DNA from 3 places in the Marinomonas phycocola genome. Region 3 is predicted to be linked to each of the others. Evidence: predicted binding sites of a transcription regulator. Region 3 holds the regulator's gene; each other region holds the start of a gene.
The links. The regulator PhoB, encoded in region 3, activates phosphate uptake and scavenging genes when phosphate is short. The targets are predictions, from matches to a motif close to TGTCATANNNNTGTCANA.

Region 1 (3,276 bases), on a different contig from region 3:
AGGTCATTTTATCTGCTTGAATTAGCTGTTGTTGTTGTAGTTTTAATTCTTCTGTTCGTCGACTAACCTCCCTGGATAGCATCCTGTTCCAAATGACAATACCACCAAGAATAATGCATAAAAAAGCGGAAATTACGGCTGTTATTTTACCTATTGTTTGCCAAATTCCCCCCGGTTTTTCAAGGTGTCCTAACCACTTATCATAAAGTGCTTGTTGTCTTCCAGTATTGATTAGAATAGCTAATCCTTCGCTGAATTGAGCCAATAATGCATCGTTACCTTGTAATACAGAATAGCTATAATGTTGGGAGCCAAAAGGTTTACCAGCAGGAATAATATTGGATAGCTCTAGTTCACGCCCAAGATACATTCCGGGTAGGTTCGCTACGATAGCGTAATCGTGTTTTCCTGATGCTAATAATCTCAATGCAGCCGCATGCGTATCTACAAGAATAAGTGTTGGCTGTGTTTTATTTTGAGTCAGATAATCATGCACTATGCCACTTTTCTGAACGATGACTTCTTTATTCTCTAATTCTTCAATTTTTGTGATTTTTGGGTTGCCTTCACGAGTGAAAATGGATTGGTGAATAATGGCGTGAGGTGGGGAAAATTGGTAGGTTTTGCTTCGCTCTTTGGATTGCACCATACCTTGCAATGCGTCGATCTCTCCTTTTTCGAGTTTACTGCGCATAGCATCCCAATCACCGAGTTGAATTTCAATATCCATTCCCATTACTTCAGCAATCGCTCGTGTCAGCTCTGTGTTATACCCATCAGGTTCGCCGTCTTCGTTAATAAACTCATAAGGTGGGTAGCTTTGATCGCCAGCAACATGGATTTTACCTTCCTGCTCAAAGGCATGAGCGGATGAGTGCAAAAAGAAAAAAAGTACCGTGTAACAACAATTACGAATTGGATAGGTAAAAAAACGCATAGGAGATCTCGTGCATTACGAAAAAATTTTAGTGAGATACGGCTGGCTAAGTAGAGTATTGGACACTTTCTTTATTAATAACATTTATGTCTTTCTCTGTCATTAACTCTTCCTGTGTCATATTTTTGTAAGGATTGATCTGTATATTGATACGTACAAATCAACTGATGGAAGTTTTGTTATGTCAAATGATGCTCAAGCGATATTACCCGATAGAGGTTCGTATCAAAATACCCTTCAATGGGTTATGGTTGCTGTATTGATTTACTTACTGATTTGTGCTGTTGGCACGATTGGTGGTGGCTTTAAAATGGCAGCAGGAGGGCAAGCTAAAGAACTGTTTGCGTTCGCAAGTAACCCTTTTGCAGGGCTGGTGATTGGTATTGTTGCAACCGCATTAATCCAATCATCTTCAACAGTGACTTCAATTATTGTTGGCTTAGTTGCTGGTGGATTACCGGTTGAACTTGCTGTTCCTATGGTCATGGGGGCCAACGTTGGTACGTCGATTACGAATACCATTGTGTCTTTAGGACATGTTAGAGCAAAAGAAGAGTTCAAACGCGCGTTCTCAGCAGCAACGGTTCACGACTTTTTTAATTTGTTGTCAGTATTAATTTTTTTACCGTTGGAAATAGTCTTTGGTTTATTAGAAAAAATGGGTTATTTCTTTGCGCATTTATTCTATGGAGCAGGGGATTCTTCCATAAAAGGGTACAATTTTGTCAAAGCAGCGACCGCACCTGTGGTGAATACGTTTAAAGGTGTGGCGAAATCAATGGGTGATCAACCTGGTGGTGTGATGATGATATTGCTTGGTATTGTCTTGATTTTTATTGCGATCACATTAGTAGGCAAGTTGTTGAAAAAATTAATGGTAGGGAAAGCAAAAGACATTATGCATACAGCTATTGGTCGTGGCCCTCTGTCAGGAATTGCTTCCGGTACCTTGGTTACTGTGTTGGTGCAATCGTCATCAACAACGACATCTTTAATGGTGCCCTTAGCGGGATCGGGTTCATTTAAACTGAAAGAGATCTACCCATTTACGCTAGGCGCAAACATTGGCACTTGCGTAACTGCTGTGTTAGCTGCAACAGCCGTCACTGGTAATGCGGAAGCAGCATTGCAAATTGCATTTATTCACTTGGTGTATAATATTGTAGGTGTGGTTGTGATTTACGGTATTCCTGCATTACGCCATTTACCTATTCGTGCAGCCGAATCGTTAGGTGACACGGCATCTGAAAATAAATTTGCCGCATTGGGCTATATTTTAGGTGTTTTCTTTGTTCTTCCTGCCGTTTGTCTTGGTGTTAGCAACCTTATTTAATTTGAATTTGGAGATAATATAATGAGCAATTTACAGGTATTAACAACTGAGCGCTTAACCAAGCTTATTGATGAAACGCAGCAAACATTATTAGAATTGAAAGAAGAAATGATCCGTCGTGAGCAAGTGAAGCAAGAGCATGAGATCATGGATTTAGACCATCATATGCAAAATGCGGAAGTAAGCTTAGCGACTATTCGTAATTTTATTAAGTTTTTGATGGAAGACTCAAAAAAACGCTAGAACCATATAACTATGAAATTGAACGCCTTTTTTCTATTTGAGAGAAGGCGTTTTTTTATGTTAAGGAAGGTGAGAATAAGTCCTCTTGTCTCAGCATGTGGATAAAAGCCGGCTATTCGAGGCGAGTATCGAATGTGAATAGCTGGCCTATTTTCGAGATACTCAACAAAGAATACTGGCTATTAGACCATGCCCTGCGGGTCTTAGTAGACTTATTCGCACCTTCCTTAAGTGAATGGATGCAGCTTGTACTTGAATGTGATGGGTGTTGTTTCTATTTTCGTTATAATGGTTACTCTGAATATTGATCAAAGGATAGAGGGAAGGATGGCTAAGCAAGCGTTGAATGCAGAAGTTCTTGAAAAGGTTATTGAGCAAACACAAACGTATTTGCTGGATGAGTTAGATGTCTCTTTAGGGAAATTCGAGGTGCAATTTTTAGTTGAACATATTATCAAGCAGATCGGCCCAGACATTTACAATCAAGCCATTGATGACTCTATGAAAGAGTTGACTCGTTCTATGGACAGTGTGGTAGAAAACCTCGATTTTCTAAAAGATATTTAAAAGTATAGACAGAGGTCTTTTTAAGTAGAATAGAATTTAAGCTCCACTAATGTTTTCTTGTGAATGGACTCCATTGATTTAATCAATAGCATGATATGACAAATGGGTTGGTTTGATTCGCATGCTACTTCAATTTTTCTTAGTTTCTCTGCCAATACAGTAGCGCCAATGGATTCTTCATTATCGGCAAATCGAT
Region 2 (3,276 bases), on a different contig from region 3:
AGTTGAAAAAATTAATACAGATAAAAGCTTACAACTGCTGAGTAAAAAGCACTTCAACTTTGATCCTGATCAAGACTTAATTTTTCATAAAGTTAAGCGGTTGGATTTTCATGCGAATGGTATGACATTACGAGCGTTTAATAATCAAGCCCAGTGTTTATCTGAAAAAACGTATTACTCAGTTGGCGGTGGTTTTATTGTGCAAGAGAATACTCAAGGAGAGCTTGAGCTTACGGAAGATACCACTGAATTACCTTATAAATTTAACAGCGCATCCCAGCTTTTATCTTTGTGTCAAACGTATTCTATGACCATTGCCGATATTATGTTAGAGAATGAAAAAGTCTGGCGCTCTGAAAAAGACATCAAGGAAGGCATTTTAGATATCTGGGCCGTTATGCAAGAGTGTGTTGAAAACGGCAAAAAGAAGGAAGGCATCCTCCCTGGAGGATTAAAAGTAAAGCGCAGAGCCGCTACTTTGTTTTCGGATTTAAGTAATAAAAACAGAATGGACATGATTACGCCATCGCTTGGTGCAATGGATTGGGTTAACTTGTACGCACTTGCTGTGAATGAAGAAAATGCTGGTGGAGGTCGAGTGGTGACAGCCCCGACAAATGGTGCGGCTGGCATTATTCCGGCGGTATTACATTATTATTGGGAGTTTTGCCCTCGTTCAAGTGAGCAAGGAATCATTGATTTTATGTTAACCGCATCCGCAATCGGTATGTTATTTAAGAAAAATGCGTCTATTTCTGGTGCTGAAGTCGGCTGTCAAGGAGAAGTCGGTTCTGCTTGTGCGATGGCCGCTGCTGGATTAGCGGCAGCAACTGGCGGCTCGCCAGAGCAAATTGAGAATGCAGCAGAAATCGGCATGGAGCATAACTTAGGATTAACTTGTGATCCGATAGGTGGATTGGTGCAAGTTCCATGTATTGAAAGAAATGCAATGGCATCTGTTAAAGCGATTAATTCTGCATCCATGGCTTTAAGAGGGGACGGCTCTCACTTTGTTTCGCTTGATAAAGTGATCAAAACAATGAGAGATACTGGGCGTGATATGAATGATAAATACAAAGAAACCTCTAGAGGCGGTTTGGCTGTTAATGTTATTGAGTGTTAATACGCTTACCTATTTATCAAATATCTTTTAGATTTCAAAAGGTAAGGCACTGTAGAGAAGAATTTGCAAAAGTTAGATTTCTCAAGGGTTTTTATATCTGTCTGCTCATAGTAGAATGGCGCCGTTGTTGCAATTTGATGACAAAATTGTAACAGATTTATGAAATTCAAGTGACGATTGGGATGTGTCGTCTTTTATATAGTCGGCTGCCACACTATGACTTGAATACACTTAAACCTAAATATAGTAGAGCCCATATGGACCTTACCAAAAATCAAAAAGCCAATGCACTGCGCGCTGAATTCCCTGATATTGTACGTCTAATGATTGCCGTTGGTTTTGTTTTCGTTGTTGGTTTGTACGCAAGCATAAATGGTGCTCATGTGTCAAACGTCTCCATTCTCGCAATTGCGTCTGCAATTGGCGCTTATATGGCTTTAAATATTGGTGCAAACGACGTAGCGAATAACGTTGGGCCGGCAGTAGGTTCTAAAGCGCTATCTATGACAGGGGCAATACTTATAGCAGCCATATTTGAAGCCGCAGGCGCACTGATTGCTGGCGGTTCTGTTGTTGGTACTATCAAGAAAGGTATCATCAACCCTAATGCCATTGAGGACGCTGAGACGTTTATTTGGATCATGATGGCTGCGTTATTAGCGGGTGCATTATGGCTTAACTTAGCCACATATTTTGGTGCCCCTGTATCAACCACACACTCAATAGTAGGTGGTGTTTTAGGTGCCGGTATCGCAGCTGGCGGATGGGATATTGCCAACTGGGGACAGATGGTTGCTATTGCTGCAAGTTGGATAATTTCTCCGTTGTTTGGTGGTGTGATTGCTGCCTCGTTCTTAATTTATATAAAACGAAACGTCACTTATCAGAGTGATATGATCGCTGCTGCTCAAAAAGTGGTCCCGTTGTTGGTTGCTGTTATGGTTTGGGCTTTCTCAACCTACTTGATTATGAAAGGTCTTAAAAAGTTATGGAAAACCGATATTATTAACGCTGCAATGCTTGGTTTCGGTTTTGCTGTCATTGCTTATTTCTTTGTTCGTCCAATTATTGATAAAGCGGCGAGTGATTTAAAAAATAATAAAGATGCAGTAAACAGTTTGTTTACGGTCCCTTTGATTATTTCTGCTGCTCTGCTCAGTTTTGCCCATGGCGCAAACGATGTCGCAAATGCGATTGGACCATTAGCTGCCATTAATGATGCTTTGATGAGTGGTGGTGTTTCATCTAAAGCCACTATTCCTCTATGGATTATGTTAGTTGGTGGATTAGGTATTGCTTTGGGTTTGGCACTGTATGGCCCTAAATTGATCAAAACAGTCGGTTCAGAAATTACTGAGCTTGATAAAGTCCGTGCATTTTGTATCGCAATGGCAGCAGCGATCACTGTAATCATCGCGTCTCAATTAGGTTTACCCGTTAGTTCTACTCATATTGCTGTAGGTGGTATTTTCGGTGTAGGCTTTTTACGTGAATATGTAAAAGCGTCATACAACAAAAAACTGGCGGTTATAATCTCTCATTCTGAAGATGCAGGTCATGATACAGTACAAACAAATGAGTTTGTGGATCGTTTTAAGTCTTCTTCGCTAGAAGGTAAAAGAGAGCTATTACGTGAGCTGAAAGATTTAGCCTATAATTCACCGATTACAAAGAAAGAGCGTAAAGGTTTGAAGAAAGCGACTAAGCAAGAGTTGGTTAAACGATCTGCTTTGCTGAAAATTGCAGCCGCGTGGATCATTACAGTACCTACATCTGCGCTATTATCTGCTATGCTTTTCTATATGTTACTTGGTTTTAGCGTAAGTAATAGCTAATTTAGCTTATTGTAAGATACGATAATGATAATTTACTAAGCCAGTGCATAACCTACACTGGCTTTTTTTGTATTTTGTAATGAACTCAATATGATGAGTTTGTGCTTTTAAAAAATATGTTTAATTTCTTATCTGTGCCTTATTGAAAATACTGCCTTTTATTAAGTGGCAAGCAGAGCAAAAACAGATTGATCGGGGAAGTGCAAAAGACTATTTGGAAAAAATACGGTATTCTCATGCTTGATCTAAAATTGATTTATTAGCAAGACAAGCTGAGGATTTATTGGAGCTTGATAAAAAGCTCAATCTTTAGAAAAG
Region 3 (3,276 bases):
AAGCAAAAAGTGCAACAGTGAAAGACGTGAAAATTCCGACGGTGTCACGTTTTGAAGGGAAGCAATTTCGCTGTATGGTGATTCAATTCTCAAAAACGGAAGCAACCATCCTCATAAAAAGTGACGACATTATACCGGCCGTTTTAGGGCAAGCGGTATTGGATTTGGAGTTTTCTGGCACGGTGAATAGGTTGAATTATTACGTACAAGGTGTTGCGACAACTGAGAAAAAACATGACTCACCGTTTTTAACGGTAACGCTTGGATTGATTGACCAAGATGAAGTCAAAGAAAAATTCATAGAGGCATTGTTTAAGAGTTTATAGTGCTGCGTATAACCACAGCCGCTTCGTTAAGTAGAATGTATCAGCGGCTGTTGTATACGAGCAGTAGCAAAGTGACAAGAAAAAGTACTTCCGTTACCCACTTGACTGGTAATATCCAGTTTTGCATCATGATGTAAAAGTACGTGTTTTACTATCGCTAATCCTAAGCCGGTTCCTCCGGTATTAGATCCTCTCCCTTTATCCACTCGGAAAAAACGTTCCGTTAAACGAGATATGTGCCTAGCTTCAATACCTAGTCCTTCGTCTTGCACAGAGAACACGCCTTCTTTTGAATTCGCCTTCCATGTAATGATGATGTTGCCGCCATTCGGAGAATATTTGATAGCGTTTACGACTAGGTTTGAAAACGCACTGTAGAGTTCCTTGTAAGAGCCGTATAATTTCGAATCAGATTGCATGTCGATCTGTAGAGTGTGATCTTTTCCTATTACTTGAACCGAATTAACGATGGCTCTGATAAGCTCATGCACATCATGCCATTGGTCGGTTTCTCTTTTGTCATTACTTTCCAATCTGGATAACAGCAGAAGATCTTCAATGAGCTGCTCCATGCGATCCGATTGTTCTGTCATATTGACGACGCCTTTCTGCATGCTTTTAGGAAGGGTGTCTTTAAACATGTCTAGGGTCTCTAAATATCCTTTAATCACGGTTAATGGCGTTTTAAGCTCATGAGACGCATTAGCGACAAAGTCTTTACGCATTTCTTCTAATAAGTGTAGGTTAGTAATGTCTCGAATAAAAATAAGGTGATCGTTTTTATCGTACAATGTGGTTTGAATTTCTAAGTACATGCCTTTTGATTTTGGTGATTTAATAATCAAAGGGTCTGAGAAGCGTTTTTGAGTAAAATAGCGAAAAAATTCAGGGCTACGCACAATATTGGTAATTGGCTGCCCCCTATCTACAGGCTTCATTAGGCCTAAAAATTGACCTGCAGATTCATTCCACCATTCTAAATTTCCCAAATTATCCGCCATGATGACGCCTTCTTTGAGAGCCGAAGTGGAGTTTTCTATACGAGATAGGGCGCGCCGCATACGCTTCTTTGATTTCCGTTGCTTTTTTTGCAAACGATGAACAGCATCAAATACATCACCCCAAATACCAGAAGCTTCTGGCGGTAAGGACTTGCCAGAGCGACGAATCCAACTGTGAAACTGATAAAGTTGGTGCAGGTTGGAGCAAAGGACAATTAGAACAAATAGAAACAGACATAAGAACACTCTGCCTGTTAAAAAGCCGATAGTTAAACTGACAAGAAGCCCTAAAGACCAACGTATAAAAGCGTGCTGCCAAACTTTCTTCATAATTTATTGAACTGTTCGTTTACTTGAAAATCGATACCCTGTACCGCGTACTGTTTGAATTAAGTAGTCGTGGCTTTCACCAATGGCTTTACGCAGGCGTCGAATATGTACATCAACAGTACGCTCTTCAACGTACACATTGCCTCCCCAAACTTGATCCAAAAGCTGAGCTCTGGAGTACGCTCTTTCTTGGTGAGTGATCATAAATTTAAGTAAACGGTATTCCGTTGGACCCATTTCTAGAGGAGTCGAACCAATGGTAACACGTTGACTTATTGGATCTAAGAGCAAACCATCGACTTCAATGGGTTCATCGATGCCTTGAGGGTTGGCCCGTCGTAATACGGCTTTTAAACGTGCCACCAGTTCACGTGGTGAGAAAGGTTTGGTTATATAATCGTCAGCACCTATCTCTAATCCTTGTATTTTATTGTCTTCTTCGCTTTTTGCTGTGAGCATAATAACTGGGATTTCAGAAGTTAGAGAGTCTCGTTTGAGCCTACGAGTTAATTCAATGCCACTGCCGCCAGGCATCATCCAGTCACATAAAATGAGATCTGGTCTATGATCAATAATGATTTCATAAGCTTGTTGACTATTTTCCGCTTCAAAATAATCATATCCAGCCATTTCTAATGCAATAGCAATCATTTCACGAATCGATGATTCATCATCAATAATTAGTACGGTTTTGCCAGCCACGGAATCTACTCCCAAATGATAATCGCTCTATTAGAACGCTCAAATATGACAATTAGATGAAACTGTCATAATTTGTATCTTAGTTCATACAATATAGTTTAAGACAATACCGATAAACACACAGTACCCAATGCGATTATTATCTAGAAAAGCTTTGAAGCAGGCGTTTCTTTCTCGTGTCCATGTTTGCTTTAGTTGCAGAGAAAAGAGTAGGGCTGCGACAGCAAGGCTAACAAAGTACGGCCAATTTAGAGACTCTAACACCCCAACCCATATCAATAGAGAAAGCGCTAACCCTTGTAGCAACGAAATAATAAATAAATCATTCTGTGCAAATAGAATGGCGGTTGATTTGATGCCTATTTTTAAATCATCATCTCGATCAACCATTGCATAATAGGTGTCATAAGCAATGGTCCAAAAAGCGTTTGCTACAAAAACCATCCATAAAGTTGGATCACCTAACGACCCTCCTTGAGCACTGTAAGCCATTGGAATAGCCCAAGAAAATGCCAATCCAAGAAACAGTTGAGGGAGGTATGTGTAACGCTTCATAAAGGGGTAGAGGGCGGCTAATCCAAGGCCAATAAAAGACAGTAAAACGGTTTGAGTGTCCGTCATTAAAACCAATAAAAAGCTGGCTAAACAGAGAACAGCAAACAGCAATAGCGCTTCTTTTTCAGTAACCAATCCAGAAGGAATGGGACGGTTTTTAGTGCGTTCAACGGATCCGTCTATATGTCTGTCAGCGTAGTCGTTAATGACACACCCTGCGGAACGCATAAAGAAAACACCTAGTATAAAAATAATAACAACCTTCCACTCTGGGCTGCCATTACTTGCAAGCCAAATTCCCCACAATGTTGGCCACAGAAGCAGTAATGAGCCGATAGGTCGATTAAAGCGTGTAAGCTGAA

Region 1: ACMUMJ_RS06595 (Na/Pi symporter) is a predicted target of PhoB. The motif match lies at 1,053-1,070, and genes of this name have one in related genera.
Region 2: ACMUMJ_RS03385 (inorganic phosphate transporter) is a predicted target of PhoB. The motif match lies at 1,249-1,266, and genes of this name have one in related genera.

The regions. Positions count from the first base shown of each region.
Region 1 is NZ_JBLIXL010000006.1:114,096-117,371, reverse strand. It holds gene ACMUMJ_RS06600 (transporter substrate-binding domain-containing protein) at 1-937, opposite strand, end outside; gene ACMUMJ_RS06595 (Na/Pi symporter) at 1,119-2,270, shown strand; gene ACMUMJ_RS06590 (hypothetical protein) at 2,292-2,513, shown strand; gene ACMUMJ_RS06585 (DUF2164 family protein) at 2,760-3,080, shown strand; gene ACMUMJ_RS06580 (hypothetical protein) at 3,101-3,276, opposite strand, start outside.
Region 2 is NZ_JBLIXL010000003.1:89,255-92,530, forward strand. It holds gene ACMUMJ_RS03380 (L-serine ammonia-lyase) at 1-1,123, shown strand, start outside; gene ACMUMJ_RS03385 (inorganic phosphate transporter) at 1,381-2,958, shown strand.
Region 3 is NZ_JBLIXL010000005.1:74,327-77,602, forward strand. It holds gene ACMUMJ_RS05475 (response regulator) at 1-326, shown strand, start outside; gene phoR (phosphate regulon sensor histidine kinase PhoR) at 353-1,657, opposite strand; gene phoB (phosphate regulon transcriptional regulator PhoB) at 1,661-2,359, opposite strand; gene ubiA (4-hydroxybenzoate octaprenyltransferase) at 2,444-3,276, opposite strand, start outside.